2 regions of the Streptomyces sp. NPDC005808 genome follow, and region 1 is predicted to be linked to the other one. Evidence: riboswitches for the same ligand, from Rfam matches in the RefSeq annotation. Region 1 holds a riboswitch; the other holds the start of a gene.
What was found. Region 1 has a riboswitch for cyclic di-AMP ahead of ACFYPC_RS06455 (peptidoglycan DD-metalloendopeptidase family protein). Riboswitches for the same ligand answer to the same signal wherever they lie in the genome.

Region 1 (8,182 bases):
GCCTGCACGACGGCCGTGATGGCGCCGTCGTGGGCGCGGGAGAGATCGGCGGCGAGCAGCTCGAAGTCGTCGGCGTCCGCGGGCGGCTGGCGACGCGCCTTACGGGCGGGCGGACTCTCGCCACGGCGCAGTGCCTCGACGAGGGCGCGCAGGTCGCCCTCGGTACGGGCGGTGGTGCGGCGCAGGGCGCCTATCCGGTCCCGTACGGACGTGGCGGCGCGGTCGGCGGCCACAGCGGCGATCACGATGCCCGCGAGCGCCACGCCCAGCGCTCCCGCGAGCACCGCCCACAGCGCGAGGCCGGGCCGCGCGCCGGTGGAGCGGACGGTGAACAGCACGGCCGCGCAGGCGCTGAGGGCCACCGCGGTCGGCGGCAGCACAGCCAGGCGCAGCAGCTGGGGCCGTAGGCGGGTCTCGGGCAGCGAGGGGGCTGTGTGGGCGACCGGCCGTCCGTGCCGTCCGCCCTCACGGCGGTCTGCGCGTGCGGCCGGTGCACGAAGGTGAGACATCGGCGTCCTTGTACTGGTACGTCGGAGGTAGGGGACTCGGGTCGGCGACGGGTGGCAGGTGGGTCGGAGATCGGTCGGAGACGGGTCGGAGACGGGTCGGACATCCACTGGGGCTCCCGCGGGTCTGCTCGACTCGGTCGGGCGTCATCGCGTCGGTCGGGCGTCATCGCGGTTGCCGGTCGAGAAGAGCCGAAGAATTCGACCCCTCGTCGCCCGACGGCAACTGACAGTAGTCGGCAACGCATCATGTGCGGCGGGCAGTTGACAAAGTCCCACGGGCAGGGTCCCGCTCTGGTATGAGCCGTCGTACGACAGACCGATAACAGCCTCGGACACACGTTCCCGCAGAGCTCGGATTCGATCAGAGCTGGTCAGAAGCGGTCAGCGACAAGCGGCGAGGGCCGGGGAGCAATGTGCTCCCCGGCCCTCGCCGTAGATGTGAAACGCAGTCCTGGTGATGCGGAATTCAGCCCGCGGGTACCGTTTCAGGCTCCCCGGTGCCCTCCGTGGCTCCAGCGATGACGTCACCCGGTGTGTCGGCCGCGGTCTTCTGCACCGCGGGCCATCCGGCTGCCGGTGTGACCGCGACGGCGCGCCACCAGGACTCGGACGGGACGGTCTCGGCCGTCGGTTCGAAGGGCTCGCCGGGGCGGGGCAGCGCGACGCGCGCACCGACCGCGTCGGCGGCGGACACCGTCCCCTCGCCGGGTTCCGCCCACGGGTGGGCCGCCAGGTTGAACGTCGCCCAGTGGATCGGCATCATGACGCCGCCGGGCCGACCGCCCTCAAGCCCCCGTCGCCCACCCTGAAGATCGAGATGGGCGCGCATGCCCTCCTCGGGCGTCATGTGGATGTCGGGCCAGAACTCGCTGTACGCGCCGATCTGGATCATCGTGGCGTCGAACGGGCCGTGCTCGGCGCCGATGTCCTTGAAGCCCTCGAAATAGCCCGTGTCACCGCTGTGGTAGATCCGGTGTTCGACACCGGCCACCGCCCAGGACGCCCAGAGCGTGTGCTGGGTGTTGCGCAGACCCCGCCCGCAGAAGTGGCGGGCGGGGGTGGCGGTCAGGGAGATGCCGCCGACCTTCGTCGACTCGTTCCAGTCCAGCTCGCGCAGCCGGTCCGGCGACACGCCCCAGTGCTCCAGGTGGGCGCCGACACCGAGCGGCACCGCGAACACCGTGTCCGTGCCGGCCAGGGCCTTGATCGTCGGCAGGTCGAGGTGGTCGTAGTGGTCGTGCGAGATGACGACGACGTCGACGGGTCCGAGCGCGGCCAGCGGCAGCGGTACGGGGTGCAGCCTCTTGGGTCCGGCGAAGCCGAACGGGGAGCATCGCTCGCCCCAGACCGGGTCGAAGAGCACCCGGTGTCCGTCGATCTCGGCGAGCACACTGGAGTGCCCCATCCAGGTGAGCCGCAGTCCGCTCGGCGCGGGGCGGGCGAGGTCGGCGAGCGTCGTGGCGTGCACCGGTACAGTGCCGGCCGGGGCCCGCTGGGTGCGCCCTTCCTTGCTGAAGAAGGTCTTCGCGAACTCGCGCATCGCGCCGTCGGGCCGAGGGATACCCTCCGGGTTCTTGAAGACACCGTCCGCGAAGTTCGGCGATCTGCGGATGCGCTCCAGGCGTTCACCCGCCGGATCCGCGCCGAAGGCGGCGGGCCGCAGTGTGCGGAGCCCGGAGCTCAGGGGACGGAAACCGGTCACAGTACCTCCAGGTGGAGTCAGTCAGGCTTCCATTATGGTCGCCGCCTCCGACTGCGCCGGGGTGGTCATGTCACAGCACGGTGTCCGCGACCGTACGGCCTGTACCTCCTCAACCCCACGGAGCGCCCCCTTCTTCCTGGGTCTGGGGCGGAGGTGTGTCCGCTTCCGTCGCCAGGAGCTCAGGTACTGACTGGTGGTTCAGTACACGTAATGTGAGCGTCCGGCGCCGTCCGCCCGGCATCCTTCGGGGACACCATGTACCGAGGACTCCGACACCCCCACGGCGGTGGGCCTCGCACCGGTCGGCCGGCCCCCTGATCCCGTATCCCGAGGAGACCCCGTGACCGCCCCCCTCATGACACTCACCTGGACCGACCACGTCACCGGCCACCAGGGCTTCCTCGTGGTCGACCGGCTCGTACGAGGTGTCGCCAGCGGCGGACTGCGGATGCGGGAGGGCTGCACGCTCGACGAGGTGGCCGGGCTCGCCCGCGGCATGACCATGAAGGAAGCCCTGCACTACCACCCGGAGGGCCGCTACATCCCGCTCGGCGGCGCCAAGGGCGGCATCGACTGCGATCCCCAGGACCCTGCGGCGTACGGACTTCTGGTGCGCTATCTGCGCGCCATGCGCCCGTACATCGAGAGCTTCTGGACCACGGGCGAGGACCTCGGTCTCACCCAGGACCTGGTCGACCGGGCCGCCGAGGAGGCGGGCCTCGTCTCCTCGATCCAGGCCGTGTACCCACTGCTCGACGACGAGGAGGCCGCGAGACGGCGGCTCGCGGAGGCGTTCGCCGTCGAGGTGGACGGAATCGGGCTCGACGAGCTGGTCGGCGGCTGCGGTGTCGCCGAGTCGGTGCTCGCGGCCCTGGACCGCGCCGGGATGCCGTACGCGGGGACGCGCGTCGCCGTGCAGGGGCTCGGCACCATGGGCGGCGCCACGGCACGCTTCCTCACGCGCGCGGGATTCACGGTAGTGGCCGTCGCCGACATCAAGGGCACGATCGGCAACCCTGCGGGCCTCGACGTCGACGCGCTGCTCGCGGCACGGGACGCGTACGGGACCGTCGACCGCTCGGCGCTGCGCCCGGCCGACCGTGAACTGCCGGGTGACGCCTGGCTGTCGGCCGAGGCCGAGGTGCTGGTACCCGCGGCGGTCTCGTACGCGATCGACACCGTGAACCAGCGGTTGATCAGCGCACGCTGGATCGTCGAGGCGGCCAACATGCCCGTTCTGGCCGAGGCGGAGGAACTGCTGGCCGCGCGCGGGGTGACCGTCCTGCCGGACGTCGTGGTCAACTCCGCCGCGAACGCCTGGTGGTGGTGGACGCTGTTCGGCGACATCGGCGCGGACCCGGACATGGCCCTGGCCCACATCCGGCACTCCATGCGAGCCCTCATCGACCAGATGCTGGCCCGCGCGGACGCCGACGGGAGCACACCGCGGGCCGCCGCGCACGCCATCGTCGCCGACCGACTGCCGGTGATCGCCGAGCGGTTCGGCTGGTACGGATGACCGCGGCGGGCCGTCCGCGTCCCCGGCGCGACCTCGAAGACCGGCCGGCACCCCTGTGGCGAGGGATTAGGGTTGCCGCGTGGCAAGGGTGCGGTTGAACGTGGCGGAACGGCGTGAGGAGCTGCTGCGCGCCACGGTCGAGCAGATCGAGGCGCGGGGTGTGGCGGCGGTGCGGATCGCCGATGTGGCCTCGGCGCTCGGGGTGAGCAACGCACTGGTTCTGTACCACTTCTCGACCAAGGAGAAGCTGCTCGCCGAGGCGTTCACCTACGCCGCCGAGGACGACCTCTCCCATCTGCGCAAGCTGCTCGGCCGTCGCACCTCGGCGCTGCGCCGACTGCGGGCCGCGGTGCGCTGGTACGCGCCGACCGGGCAGGCCAAGGGGTGGCGGCTGTGGATCGAGGGCTGGGCGGCCGCCCTGCGCGAACCCGCGCTCAGAGAGGTCACCTGCCATCTCGACAAGCAGTGGAAGGCCGCGATCATCGAGGTGATCGCGGAGGGAGTGGCCGCGGGCGAGTTCCGCTGCCCGGATCCCACTGGCACGGCCCTTCGGCTGACAGCACTGCTCGACGGGCTCGCCGTGCAGATGACCGCCTACGAGGGTGCGGTGTCGCGGGCTCGGACCCACGAGTGGGTGGACGACGCACTCGCGCGCGAACTCGGCCTCGAGCGGGAGGCGTTGACGGGGGCGGTGCGCTGAGAGGCGTGAACGAGGGGTGGTTCGCGGCACCGCGAACCACCCCTCACCGACGCCGAGTCACCCCTCTGTGGAACCGCGGCGCCTCAGCCCGCTCAGGCCACCGCGTCGATCCATGTCCTGATGTCGTCCGGCGAGAGCGTCCCCTTGGCCGCCACATGATCCCCGGAGGACTCGCCGCGCAACCGCCGCCCGATCCACGGGACCAGGTATTCGCGCGCCCAGTGGATGTTGTCGCGCCGGACCTCGAGCGTGCCGCGCGGCGGGAGCGGCGGCCACGGCTGGTCCGGGTCGGCCGGTACTTCGAGGCCGAGGACCTGGCCGGCCCGGAGCGCGACGCGGGTATGGCCCTCGGGTGACAGGTGGAGGCGGTCGCCGTCCCAGGCGCGGCGGTCCTGAATCGTCTTCAGGGACCACAGGTCCAGGACGGGGCAGCCGTACCGGTCGGCGATGGCCCGGATGTGTCCGTTGTACGTGGCGATCTTGCCGCGCATGTGTTTCAGCACAGGCACGCCACGGGTGTCGAAGCCGGTCGTCACCAGGACGGTGCCGACGGCGGAGGTGAGGCCGGCGACCGCGCGCTCGAAGCGCTCCGCGACTTCGTCGGGGTCGACGCCGGGCCGGATGATGTCGTTGCCGCCCGCACAGAAGGAGACCAGGTCCGGTGCGAGCTCCTTCGCCCGCGAGAGCTGGTGCTCGACGATCTGGTCGAGCAGTTTGCCGCGGACGGCGAGATTGGTGTAGGTGAAGTCGCCCTCGGGGCGCCGGTCCGCGAGCAGTACCGCGAACCGGTCCGCCCAACCGACAAAGGCCCCGTCAGGCCCGGGGTCGCCGACGCCCTCGGTGAAGCTGTCCCCCACCGCTACGTACGACCCGATCACTGATCTGTTGCCACTCTTCGAATCGTCTGCCACATCGACCCATGATTCACCTTCGAGTGTGACCTACGCGACCGTATTTTAGGGTTGACGGGTGGTGACATAAGCCACTCATAAAGTCTGGGTCAAGCTCGGAATAAGGGCCCACCAGGGGGAGTTGAACAGCCGCCACGGCTGGACGCGGGCGCCCGAGAACGCGGCATCCTGATGACGGAACGCCGAAGGCCGGACCCCGGGGATCGTGGGGTCCGGCCTTCGGCTCGAGCGAGTTTCGTCAGCCGACGGTGACACCGTGCGAGCGCAGGTACGCGACCGGGTCCACGTCCGAGCCGTAGTCCGGCGTGGTGCGGATCTCGAAGTGCAGGTGCGGTCCGGTGACGTTGCCGGTCGCCCCGGAGAGACCGAGCTGCTGCCCCTCGGTCACGGTCTGGCCGGCCGAGACGGAGAGGGACGAGAGGTGGGCGTACTGCGAGTACTGGCCGTCGGCGTGCTGGATGACGACCTGGTTGCCGTAGGCGCCGCCCCAGCCCGCGGAGACGACGGTGCCCGCGGCGACGGACTTGATGGTGGTACCGGTCGGGACCACGAAGTCCACGCCCGTGTGGTAGCCGCTGGACCACATGCTGCCGGCGACCTTGTAGCCGGTGCCGATGGTCGCGCCCTCGACCGGAAGCGTGTAGCCGGAACTGCTGCTCGAGGCCGCGGTGTCGTCAGCCTTGGCCGTGGGCTCTGCCGCCGTCTTGGCGGACGAGTCGGACGCCTTCGAGGACTTCGACGACTTGGACGCCTCGCCGGACGACTTGGTCGTGCCGCTCGACGTGGCGGCCTTCTTGCCGATCGTCAGCTTCAGTCCCGGATGGATCAGCGCGGGGTCCTTGCCGACGGCCTCGCGGTTGTCCGAGTACAGCTTCTTCCAGCCGCCGCTGACGCTCTGTTCGTCGGCGATCTTCGAGAGGGAGTCACCTGCTCTTACCGAGTAGGTCTTCGCCGCGGTCTTCCCGGCAGCGGCGGAAGCCGAAGTGGCGGCCTTTCCCGAAGCTGAGGCCGAAGCCGTGGCAGCGGTGGCAACCTTTCCCGAAGCCGCGGAAACAGTGGAAGGCGTGGAAGCCGAGGTCGCGGCATGGGCCCCGGTGGCTCCCATGAGCGGCAGCGCGAGCGCGGCGCCACCCGTTCCGGCCACGGCAATCGAGCGCGTGAAACGCTGGGACTTGGGACGGCGGTGCTTACCCTTCGCGGGCATGACGAATTCCTCTCCGGCGCCTGCGAGGTGAGCTGTCGGGTGCGGACTGGAGATGCCCGGCCGCGCTGCTGCGCGGCTATACCCCTAGCCGTTCCGGAGACCGGAACAGGCGTCGTACCTGTGGGTCCCCCGCTCCTGCCACATACGGGTGAGTGTGCGGATTCCGGGCGGCGGCAGGATTGGGCGTCCGTCCGGATTGAGGGCGAACGTAAGCGAGATGAGACCGCATCGACAAGCATGTGGGTTTTCTGTGGATGCGCCGCCCTTGATCCACGCCGGAATTACCGTCACCCTCTGTCGACAGAGGACTTTTCCCGCCTGTCAAATCACCAGGGAATTCCGGTGGGTTGACAAAGAGGTGCGGCAACACATCGTCACGGATATGACGCTGCTCACGCACGCCCGCCCAGGACGCCTCATTCCAGGGCCAGTTGTAATTAAACAGCTAATTCGGACAGAACAGCCAGATGTGACGCGGTTGGATAACTACCGCATCGCCGTCCACCCCGGCCGCCGCCATCAATCCTCCGCAGATACGGACAGACGTGAGTAAACACTGACACCGTGGCGCGCCCGGCAGCCCGGAGGTGACGGCCCCGCACCTGCGAAGACAACGCCTGTGGACAACTCATTGCCCCAGGAATCCATGTCGTATCGTCGAGAGCGCAACGTCCGTCGGCGGGCGACGCCGAGCAGCGCCGACGGCTGACCGGGAGGAGCCCCCGTGACGCAGCAGGTCCCGTCGACCGAACCCGAGCTGACCGCTGTGCGCAACTTCCGGGACGTGGGCGGCCTGCCCACCGTGGACGGCCGCCGGGTGAAGTACGGGGTGCTGTTCCGCAGCGGACATCTCGCGCATGCCACAGCGGACGACGCCGCTTTCCTCGCCTCCCTCGGCCTCCACACGATCTTCGACTTCCGCAACGCCGCGGACCAGGAGCTGGAGGGGCCGGACGTCGAGCTGCCGGGCGTGCGGAACGTGAATCTGCCGCTGACCGACCCGGCCGACGGCTCCGAGTTCTGGAAGATGGTCCGCGACGGCGATCTTGAGCAGCTGCGCGCGCTCCTCGCGGACGGCAAGGCGGCGAATCGGATGATCAACTCCTACCGCGCCATCATCAAGGAGCGCACCGCCGAGCACTCCAAGGTGCTGCACTCGCTCGCCGAGGACAGTGTGCCCGCGCTGATGCACTGCGCCGCCGGCAAGGACCGCGCCGGCCTCTCCATAGCCGTGACACTCCTCGCCGTCGGCGTCGAGCGCGAGGCCATCGTGGCCGACTACCTGGAGTCGAACGCCACGCACCGTCGCTACAAGGTCCACCGCAGCAGCTCCTCCGCGTCGGCGTACTCCCCGGAGGTCATGGAGCTGCTCAGCCCGCTGTTCGACGCGCGCGCCGAGTACCTGACCGCGGCCTTCGAGACGATCGAGGAGACCTGGGGCAGCGTCGACGCCTACCTGGAGAAGGGGCTGGGGGTCACCCCGGAGCTGCGGAACAGACTGCGCGAGCGGCTCCTCGACTGACACCCACAGGTCACCCTGTTCCGGCCGACGAGCGCCTACTGGTTCTGCGCGCCCAGCGTGAACAGCAGGTAGACGAAGGCCGCGAAGAGGTGGCCGACGGCGACGTAGATGATCA
Region 2 (8,182 bases), on a different contig from region 1:
TCCCAGGCCTGGATGTCGCGCGCCGACCAGTCGTTGAGGAGGCACAGGCCGAAGACGTGGTCGGGGAAGCCGGCGAGGGGGACGGGGGTGCCCATGGCCGAGGGGGCGCCGACCACGAAGCCGACCTCCGCCTCGATGTCCAGCCGGACGGAGGGGCCGAAGACGGGGGTCGCGTCAGCGGGTGCCTTGCGCTGGCCCGAGGGGCGTACCACGTCCGTTCCTGACACCACGATGGTGCCGGACCTGCCGTGATAGCCGATGGGCAGGTGCTTCCAGTTGGGGGTGAGGGAGTCGGCTGCGTCGGGGCGGAAGATCTGGCCGACGTTCCGGGTGTGGTTCTCGGAGGCGTAGAAGTCGACGTAGTCCGCGACCTCGAAGGGGAGGTGCAGGGTCACCCCGGAGAGGGGGTGGAGGTGGGGTTCGAGGGTCTCGCGGTGAGCCGGGACCGTCACCCATGCGGTGAGGGCGCGGCGGACGTCGGACCAGGCGGTGCGGCCGGCTGAGAGGAGGGGGTTCAGGGTCGGTCGGGCGAGCAGCTCCGCGTACGGGGAGCCGAGTGCCCGGGCAGCCGCGCCCGCGTCGAGTACGTGGTCGCCGAGGCGGACACCGACGGTTCGATCGGTGGCGGTGGCCGGGCCGTTCGGGGGCGGGTCGTTCAGGGAGAACACCCCGTACGGCAGGTTGTGCGGGCCGAAGGGATCGCTCTCTGGGACATCGAAGGGGGGCATCGGGGGTGCCTCGCTCTCGTGGCTTGCGGGGTACGTACGCGATATGCAGAACATGCAGAACATGCGGGTCATGTAAGACATGCAGGGTATGCAGGACATGCGGGAGATCTGGTGGCAGGTGGAGTTTGTGGAACGCGTGGTCTGCGTGATCCGTGGCGTCCACGGGTTCCAGGTGTTCTGTTTGGGCGCGGCACACGTTACGGGGGGTGAACTTGATCCGACAGCGGGCTGGCGGGTTCGTAATGCCCCATAAGTCTCTTTCGAGGGTGTCCAGTTACGCTGTCCATGGCGCTCCCGGGGGCGGCCGTCTGGCCTCGTACGGCCGGCGCTGTTCGCCGAACTCGCACAGCGCGTCGCCGGACAGGTTGTGGCCACGGTAGGCGTCGTAGATGCCCAGGAGGCGGTTGCCGTACCGCTCGTGGCGCTCGTAGTCCCCGTGCGGTGAACGGCGTTGCTGACGGGATACCGGACGTCGTCCGGTTCGCGCCGGGCCGATGTGTCGTTCGATCCGTATTCTTCGGATCATGGCCGCTCCGACTGCATATTCACTTATCGCCACCGATCTGGACGGAACGCTGCTGCGCGGCGACGACACGCTCTCCGACCGGTCGCGGGCCGCGTTGGCGAAGGCCATGGCAGCAGGTGCCCGGCATCTGGTGGTGACGGGGCGGCCCGCGCCGAGGGTGCGACCGCTGCTCGATGAACTCGGCGGTCAGGGGCTGGCGGTGTGTGGGCAGGGGGCACAGTTGTACGACGCGGGGGCGGACCGTCTGCTGTGGTCGGTGGCCCTGGACAGGGAGCTGGCCGAGACGGCGCTCGGCAAGATCGAGGCGGAGGTCGGGCAGGTCTACGCGGCCGTGGACCAGGACGGTGTGGACGGACTCACGCTCACCGAGCCGGGGTATGTGATGCCGCACCCGACCCTCCCGGCGGTGCGGGTGCGGCGGCGCGACGACCTGTGGGCGGAACCGATCAGCAAGGTGTTGCTCCGTCACCCGTTCCTGTCGGACGACGAGTTGGCGATGACGGCGCGGGCGGTGGCTGGTTCGCTGGCGACCGTCACCATGTCGGGGCCGGGGACCGTCGAACTCCAGCCATGTGGCGTGACCAAGGCGACGGGTCTGGCCCTTGCCGCCCGTCACCTCGGTCTCACCGCCTCCGCCACGATCGCTTTCGGCGACATGCCCAACGACATCCCCATGTTCGACTGGGCCGGGCGGGGCGTGGCCATGGCCAATGCCCATCCGGAGCTGAAGGCGGTGGCGGATGAGGTGACGCTGTCGAACGAGGAGGACGGGATCGCGGTGGTCCTCGAGCGACTTTTCAGCTAGCGGCCCTTAGGAATCCGGCCCGGCCATCCGGCCCGGCCATCCGGCCCGGCCATCCGGCCTGGGTTTCCGCGCCCGGCCCTCCCGCCCGGGTTTCCCGCCTGGGTTTCCGCGCCCGGCCATTCGGTCTGAGCGCTCGACATGGGAATCCGGCGTGGTTGTCCCGTCTGAGCACTCGACGTGGGAATCCGGCGTGGGGGTTGCCGGTTGCGGCGCCGGGGGGCGGCGCGGGTGGGTCTGCCCCGGGCGAGCCCGCTTGCCCGGGGCAGACCCCATCACAGTCGTACGTACGTCTGAACTGCCCTGTCAGTAGGGTCCGTTGACGTTGTCGATCGAGCCGTACTTGTCCGCGGCGTAGTTGCAGGCCGCCGTGATGTTCGCGACCGGGTCGTAGGGGTCCATCGAGGTGCCGGCCACGTGGTAGGCGGCGAAGGTCGGGTCGATGACCTGGAGAAGACCCTTGGAGGGGGTGCCTGCGGCGGCGTTGGAGTCCCAGTTGTTGATGGCGGCGGGGTTGCCCGCGGACTCGCGCATGATGTTGCGGTAGATGCCGTCGTAGGTACCCGGGATCCCGGACTCGGCCATGACGGCCAGGGACTCCTTGATCCAGCCGTCGAGATCGTTGCTGTAGGTCGCAGGAGTAGCCGCGGACTTGGCGGTCGAGGCGGTCGACGCCCCGGACTTCGTACCCACGGTCAGGGTGGTGCCCGGGCGGAGCAGCGCCGGGTCGGAGCCGATGACCGCGGCGTTGGCCTTGTAGAGCGCCTGCCAGCCGGCGTCCGTGGTGTGTTCCCGCGCGATCTTGGACAGGGTGTCGCCCGCGACGACCTTGTACGTGACGAGCTTGACGTCGGGGACGGCGGCCGGAGCGGCCTTCGTCGCGGCGGTTGCCTGAGCCGGAACACTGGTCGCGGTAGCGGCGTGCGCGCCGGTCGCGCTCACCAGGGGAAGTGCGAGCGCGGCTCCGCCCGTTCCGGCGGCGACCATGCCGCGGGTGAGGTGGCTGGTCCTGGGGCGGCGGTGCTTGCCTCGTGCGGGCATGGCGAATTCCTCTCCGGCGCCTGCGAGGTGAGCTGTCGGGTTCGGGCGGGAGCTGCCCGGCCGCGTGGTGGGTGCGGCTTCACCCCTAGCCGTTCCGGTGTCCGGATCGGCGGCTTACCTGGGTCCCCCGCTCCTGCCGTGAGCGTCTGGATGGGTGGGGTTCCGGGCGGCGGCAGGATTCGGCGTTCCGCCTGGAACGACGTGAACGTATGCGAGAGCACATGTCTGGAACAAGGCCCGATTTGGCGGTGTAGATCGCTTTCGCCTGCGCACAGAACAGGGGGAATCGTCCGATTGTGCCCGGAATAAGAAACTCAACTTGGCTTTCGCGAATGGGTAATTGCGAGGCCTTGCGGGGCGGGCCGGGGTGTCGATCTTGTCCGGACGTGACCCATTTCACGCGACCAAGCATGAACAAAGCGGCACCGAAGTCAATCAGGGTCAATACGGGCAACTCGCGGTGGTGGCCGCTGCCCTGCTGCCGACCGGTCTCCCCGGCCGACCGGTCCCCCTGCCGACCGGTCCCCCCGGCCAACCGGTCCCCCTGTCGACCGGCCCCCGCTGCCGGCGGAGGACTCCGCCGCCGCCTACCCCGCCGTCCGCGGGATCCTCTTCTCCCAAGTCCGGTGGAAGACCACCTCGTCCCCGTCCCGGCAGATCACCTCGTTCGAGGTGATGAAGTCATCGGCGTCGCAGGAGATTTCGGAAGTCGCCCGGACCCGCGCGTCCCACGGCAGGTCCGGGCGATGCAGACGGATCGACCATGTCGAGCGGGTGCGGGCCGACAGCGGATCCGACTCGTTGATCGTGTACGTCTCCACCGCGTCCTCCGTGAATTCGAGTCCGTCGGGATAGAGGCGGGTACCGCCGTAGCGGGGGTCGACTTCGAGGCGCCACTCGCCCTTGGCCACGTCGCGCACGACAAGGCGTTCGGGGCGGGGTTCGTCCAAAGTCGCCGGCACGACCACTCCCAGGGGTTCGGACTCCTCCGGCTCCTCGAAGGAGATCGGGAACGCCGACTGCCTTGCCCGTAGTGGAAGTTCGAGGGTGCTGCCCGCCGGGTCCAGGGTGAAGCCCGCCTCCGAGCCCGGCTGGGGCCAGATCCAGGGCCAGTAGGCGGAGGAGATCGCGAGACGGATCCGGTGACCGGGCGGGAACGCGTAACCGATGCCGTTCAGTTCGAGAACCACGTCCTCCGTGGAGCCCGGTTTCCAGGGGACCGTCTGGTGACGGCCATGGCGCGCCGACAGATTCAGTACCCCCCGGGTGACGAGCGTGGAGGAGCCGTCGGGCGCCACGTCGCAGAGCCGGGCGATCACCTGGCCGCGCCCGACCTCCGAAGTCAGCCGCAAGCGCACCTTCGGACGGCCCAACACCCATGTCTCGTGGGGTACTTCGAAGTCGAAGCACGCTGACCGCCCGTCCTCCTCCCGCTGGTCCGGCGGCAGATCCGCGTCGTTCCCGAAGGGGAAGAACCGACCCGCGTCGACGCCTGTGTGCTGCGGCGAGCGGATCAGCAGCGATGTGCCCGGGAGGCCGTACGAGACCGGTGTCACGGAGGGGGACGGCCAGGCCTCGTCGCCCACCCAGCGGCCCGGCAACGTGTCGTACACCGTTGCCGGGCGGTGCGAGTCCATGACGTACGAGCGCAGGAGCGGTTCCGCCATCACGCCGGTGTCCCCGTCGCGCAGCCAGTGGTCCCACCAGCGCAGGGTCTCCTGGAGGAAGCCGATCGCGGGGCCGGGGGGCAGGCCCCTGTCGGGGTACTGGTGCGACCAGGGGCCGATCAGGCCCCGTACGCGATCCGGTGGCAGATTCTCGACCAGCCGCAACACCGTGTCCCGGTACGGGTCGTGCCAGCCGCCCACCGCCAGGACAGCGGCCTGGATCGCGTCGTAGTCCTCGCAGACGCTGCCGTGCTTCCAGTACGCGTCCCGGGTCTGGTGCGACAGCCAGGTGTGGAGGTACGGCTCGACCGCCGCCAGCCGTTTCACCCACAGGTCGTGCCACATCACCTCGCCGACGTGCACCGGGTCCGGCGGGCGGGCGACGAAGGCGAGCATCGTGGCCGCCCAGGCGTGCATGTCGACGGCGAGGACGGAACCGCCCATGTAGTGCACGTCGTTGTCGTAGCGGTCGTCCGTCGAGCAGACCGTGACGACCGCCTTGAGCGGCTCGGGCGCGAGGGCCGCGATCTGCAGGGAGTTGAAGCCGCCCCAGGAGATGCCGAACATGCCGACCCGGCCCGAGCACCAGGGCTGGGACGCGAGCCAGTGGACCACCTCCACCCCGTCGGCCAGCTCCACCTCCGAGTACTCGTCCCCCGGCATGCCCTCCGAGTTGCCGTGGCCGCGGACGTCCACGCGGACGGAGGCGTAGCCGTGGCCGGCGTACCAGGGATGGCGTTGCCAGTCGCGCGGCGCGGTCCAGTCCGTGAGGCGGTACGGGAGGTATTCGAGGAGCGCCGGTACGGGTTCTTCGGTCAGGGGGCGCCAGATGCGGGCGTACAGACGCGTGCCGTCCGGGAGGGGGATGAGGACGTCCTCGTGAGCGGACTGGTAGGGGAAGGACGTACGGATGTGCATGCTCATGGGGTCACCTCAGTGGACGGGGTGCATCGTGCGGCGCAGCCAGGGCGCGAGTGCCATCACGGCGAGGCCGGCGGCCACCGCGATCGCGCCGTTGACGCCGAAGTAGGCCGGCTTGGAGACGTCGTCGTAGAGCTTCACGGTCTGCGCCTGGATGCCGTTGGCGAGCGCGAGGGACAGGAACCAGAGGGACATCGTCTGGCTGGAGAAGGCGACGGGGGCGAGCTTGGTGGTGGCGGACATGCCGGACGTTTCGAGGAGGATGTCGCCGAGGCCGAGCAGCAGGTACGAGCCGACGATCCACCAGGCCGACATCAGGTAGTCGTCACTGCTGTGGCCGCTCGTCGGCAGCACGATCAGGAGGAAGGACAGCCCGCCGAGTACGACGCCGATCGCGATCTTGTTGGAGGCGTGCGGCTGGTTGCGGCCCATCCTGACCCACAGCGCGGCGACGACGGGCGCGAGGGCGACCTCGAAGGCGCCGAGCGCGGAGGCGTACCAGCCGGCCGGGAAGTCGTAACCGAGGATCCTGCTCTCGGCGTTCGACGCGGCGAGCAGCATCATCGTCGAGTACGCCTGGAAGAGGATGAAGTTGAAGACGGTCGAGGCGAGGAAGAGGACGATGTACGGGCGCAGGTGGCCGCGTTCGGGGTCCGTCACGCGGGGGCTTCTGAACATCACCGCGAAGTAGACGGCCGGCGCGATCACCGAGATGAGGGTGAGCAGGTCGACGAAGCGGTCCATCGTCAGATAGCCGGCCACGGTGAGGAGGGCGGCGAGTACGGCCGCCGCGAGGACGCCGAGGACGATCAGCAGGACCGTGCGGCGCATCGTTTCGGGGGCGAGGGCGAATTCCGCCGCGTGCTTGCGTCCGGCCAGGTGACGGCGGCCGGCGACGTACTGGATCAGGCCGAACGTCATGCCGACCGCCGCCGCGGAGAAACCCCAGTGCCAGCCCCGGTGATCGCCGAGCCAGGCGGTGACGAGCGGGCCCGCGAAGGCGCCGATGTTGATCGACATGTAGTAGAGGGCGAACCCGGCGTCACGGCGCTCGTCCTCGGTGCGGTAGAGCTTGCCGACCATGGTGGCGACGTTGGGCTTGAGCAGGCCGGTGCCCGCGCTGATCAGCCCCAGGCCGACCCAGGTCATGGTGGCCGTCGGGACCGCCATGGAGTAGTGGCCGCAGGCGATCAGGATGCCGCCCCACAGGACCGCGCGGTACGAGCCGAGCATCCGGTCGGCGAGCCAGCCACCGGCGACCGAGACCAGGTAGACGAGCGTTCCGTACGCGGCCGACACGGAGGCGGCAGTGCCCGGCGACATGCCCATGCCGCCGTGGGCGATGGTGTCGGCGAAGTAGAGGACGAGGATCGCCTGCATGCCGAGGAACGAGAAGCGTTCCCAGACCTCCAGGCCGGACAGGGTGAGCAGCCCCCTGGGCTGGCCGAAGAAGGCGTGGTCGTCCCCGGCGGGCGGCTGCGGCTCGCTGCCTGGCTCGGATTCGACGGTGCTGCGGGACACGGCGGCGGGTCTCCTCAAGGGCACTGACGGGGGGAGAGGGGAGTATGGCGAATCGGCGCATATCGACTTAAATCTGATCGTATTAATTGATCAAGAACATACCGTTCCTGAAGTCGCACCGCCGGACGTGAAGGCGCCTCCCGTTCGGGTGGCGGTTGCCTGTTCGTCGGGCTGTGGACTGTCCCTCGCGCCTGGGGGAACTCGTGAGGGAAGTCGGCAATGGGGACGGTGGGCGCTCGTGGTGATCGAAACGTGACCGGATACGCTGACTTGAGTGATGGCAGCGACACATCGACAAACCGCGTCACCGACCGAATGATCGACCGAGTTCGCCATGTGATCGTCAGCAGACAGGAGAACCTCTCGTGACCGTCGTCGGGCCGTTCGGGCTGAGCGTGCGGGACCAGGCTCTCGAAGCCGATGTCCAGGCCGGATTGGCGGCTGTCGAGGAGGGTTTGCTCGAAGCCACCAAGAGCGAGGTTCCGTTCATCACGGAGGCCGCGCAGCACCTCGTGCGAGCAGGCGGCAAACGTTTCCGGCCACTGCTCGTGACGCTCGCCGCGCAGTTCGGGGATCCCTACGCGCCGGGTGTCGTGCCCTCGGCCGTGGTCGTCGAGCTGACGCATCTCGCCACGCTGTACCACGACGACGTGATGGACGAGGCGGACGTACGGCGCGGAGTGCCCAGCGCGAACACCCGCTGGGGCAATTCGGTGGCCGTCCTCACCGGCGACTTCCTCTTCGCGCGCGCCTCGTACATCCTGGCGGACCTCGGTCCCGACGCCGTCCGCATCCAGGCCGAGGCCTTCGAACGCCTCGTCACCGGGCAGATCCTGGAGACCGCGGGCCCGCGCGACGGCCGTGACCCGGTCGACCACTATCTCGACGTGCTCAGCGGCAAGACCGGTTCCCTGGTCGCGGTCGCGTGCCGGTTCGGCGCGATGATGTCGGGGGCCGACGAGGCCGTCGTGGATGT

Region 2: it holds a riboswitch for cyclic di-AMP, as region 1 does, so the genes downstream of both, ACFYPC_RS25310 (transglycosylase SLT domain-containing protein) here and ACFYPC_RS06455 (peptidoglycan DD-metalloendopeptidase family protein) in region 1, are expected to answer to the same signal.

Annotation. Positions count from the first base shown of each region.
Region 1 is NZ_JBIAIK010000002.1:644,886-653,067, reverse strand. Features, by position in the region: gene ACFYPC_RS06480 (ATP-binding protein) at 1-509, opposite strand, end outside; gene ACFYPC_RS06475 (MBL fold metallo-hydrolase) at 976-2,211, opposite strand; gene ACFYPC_RS06470 (Glu/Leu/Phe/Val dehydrogenase dimerization domain-containing protein) at 2,552-3,730, shown strand; gene ACFYPC_RS06465 (TetR/AcrR family transcriptional regulator) at 3,810-4,430, shown strand; gene ACFYPC_RS06460 (SGNH/GDSL hydrolase family protein) at 4,523-5,308, opposite strand; gene ACFYPC_RS06455 (peptidoglycan DD-metalloendopeptidase family protein) at 5,580-6,545, opposite strand; cyclic di-AMP (ydaO/yuaA leader) riboswitch at 6,550-6,725, opposite strand; gene ACFYPC_RS06450 (tyrosine-protein phosphatase) at 7,270-8,067, shown strand; gene ACFYPC_RS06445 (DUF6126 family protein) at 8,103-8,182, opposite strand, start outside.
Region 2 is NZ_JBIAIK010000012.1:85,522-93,703, reverse strand. Features, by position in the region: gene fahA (fumarylacetoacetase) at 1-728, opposite strand, end outside; gene ACFYPC_RS25320 (hypothetical protein) at 1,003-1,254, opposite strand; gene ACFYPC_RS25315 (HAD family hydrolase) at 1,253-2,059, shown strand; gene ACFYPC_RS25310 (transglycosylase SLT domain-containing protein) at 2,363-3,097, opposite strand; cyclic di-AMP (ydaO/yuaA leader) riboswitch at 3,102-3,252, opposite strand; gene ACFYPC_RS25305 (CocE/NonD family hydrolase) at 3,685-5,682, opposite strand; gene ACFYPC_RS25300 (peptide MFS transporter) at 5,698-7,206, opposite strand; gene ACFYPC_RS25295 (polyprenyl synthetase family protein) at 7,572-8,182, shown strand, end outside.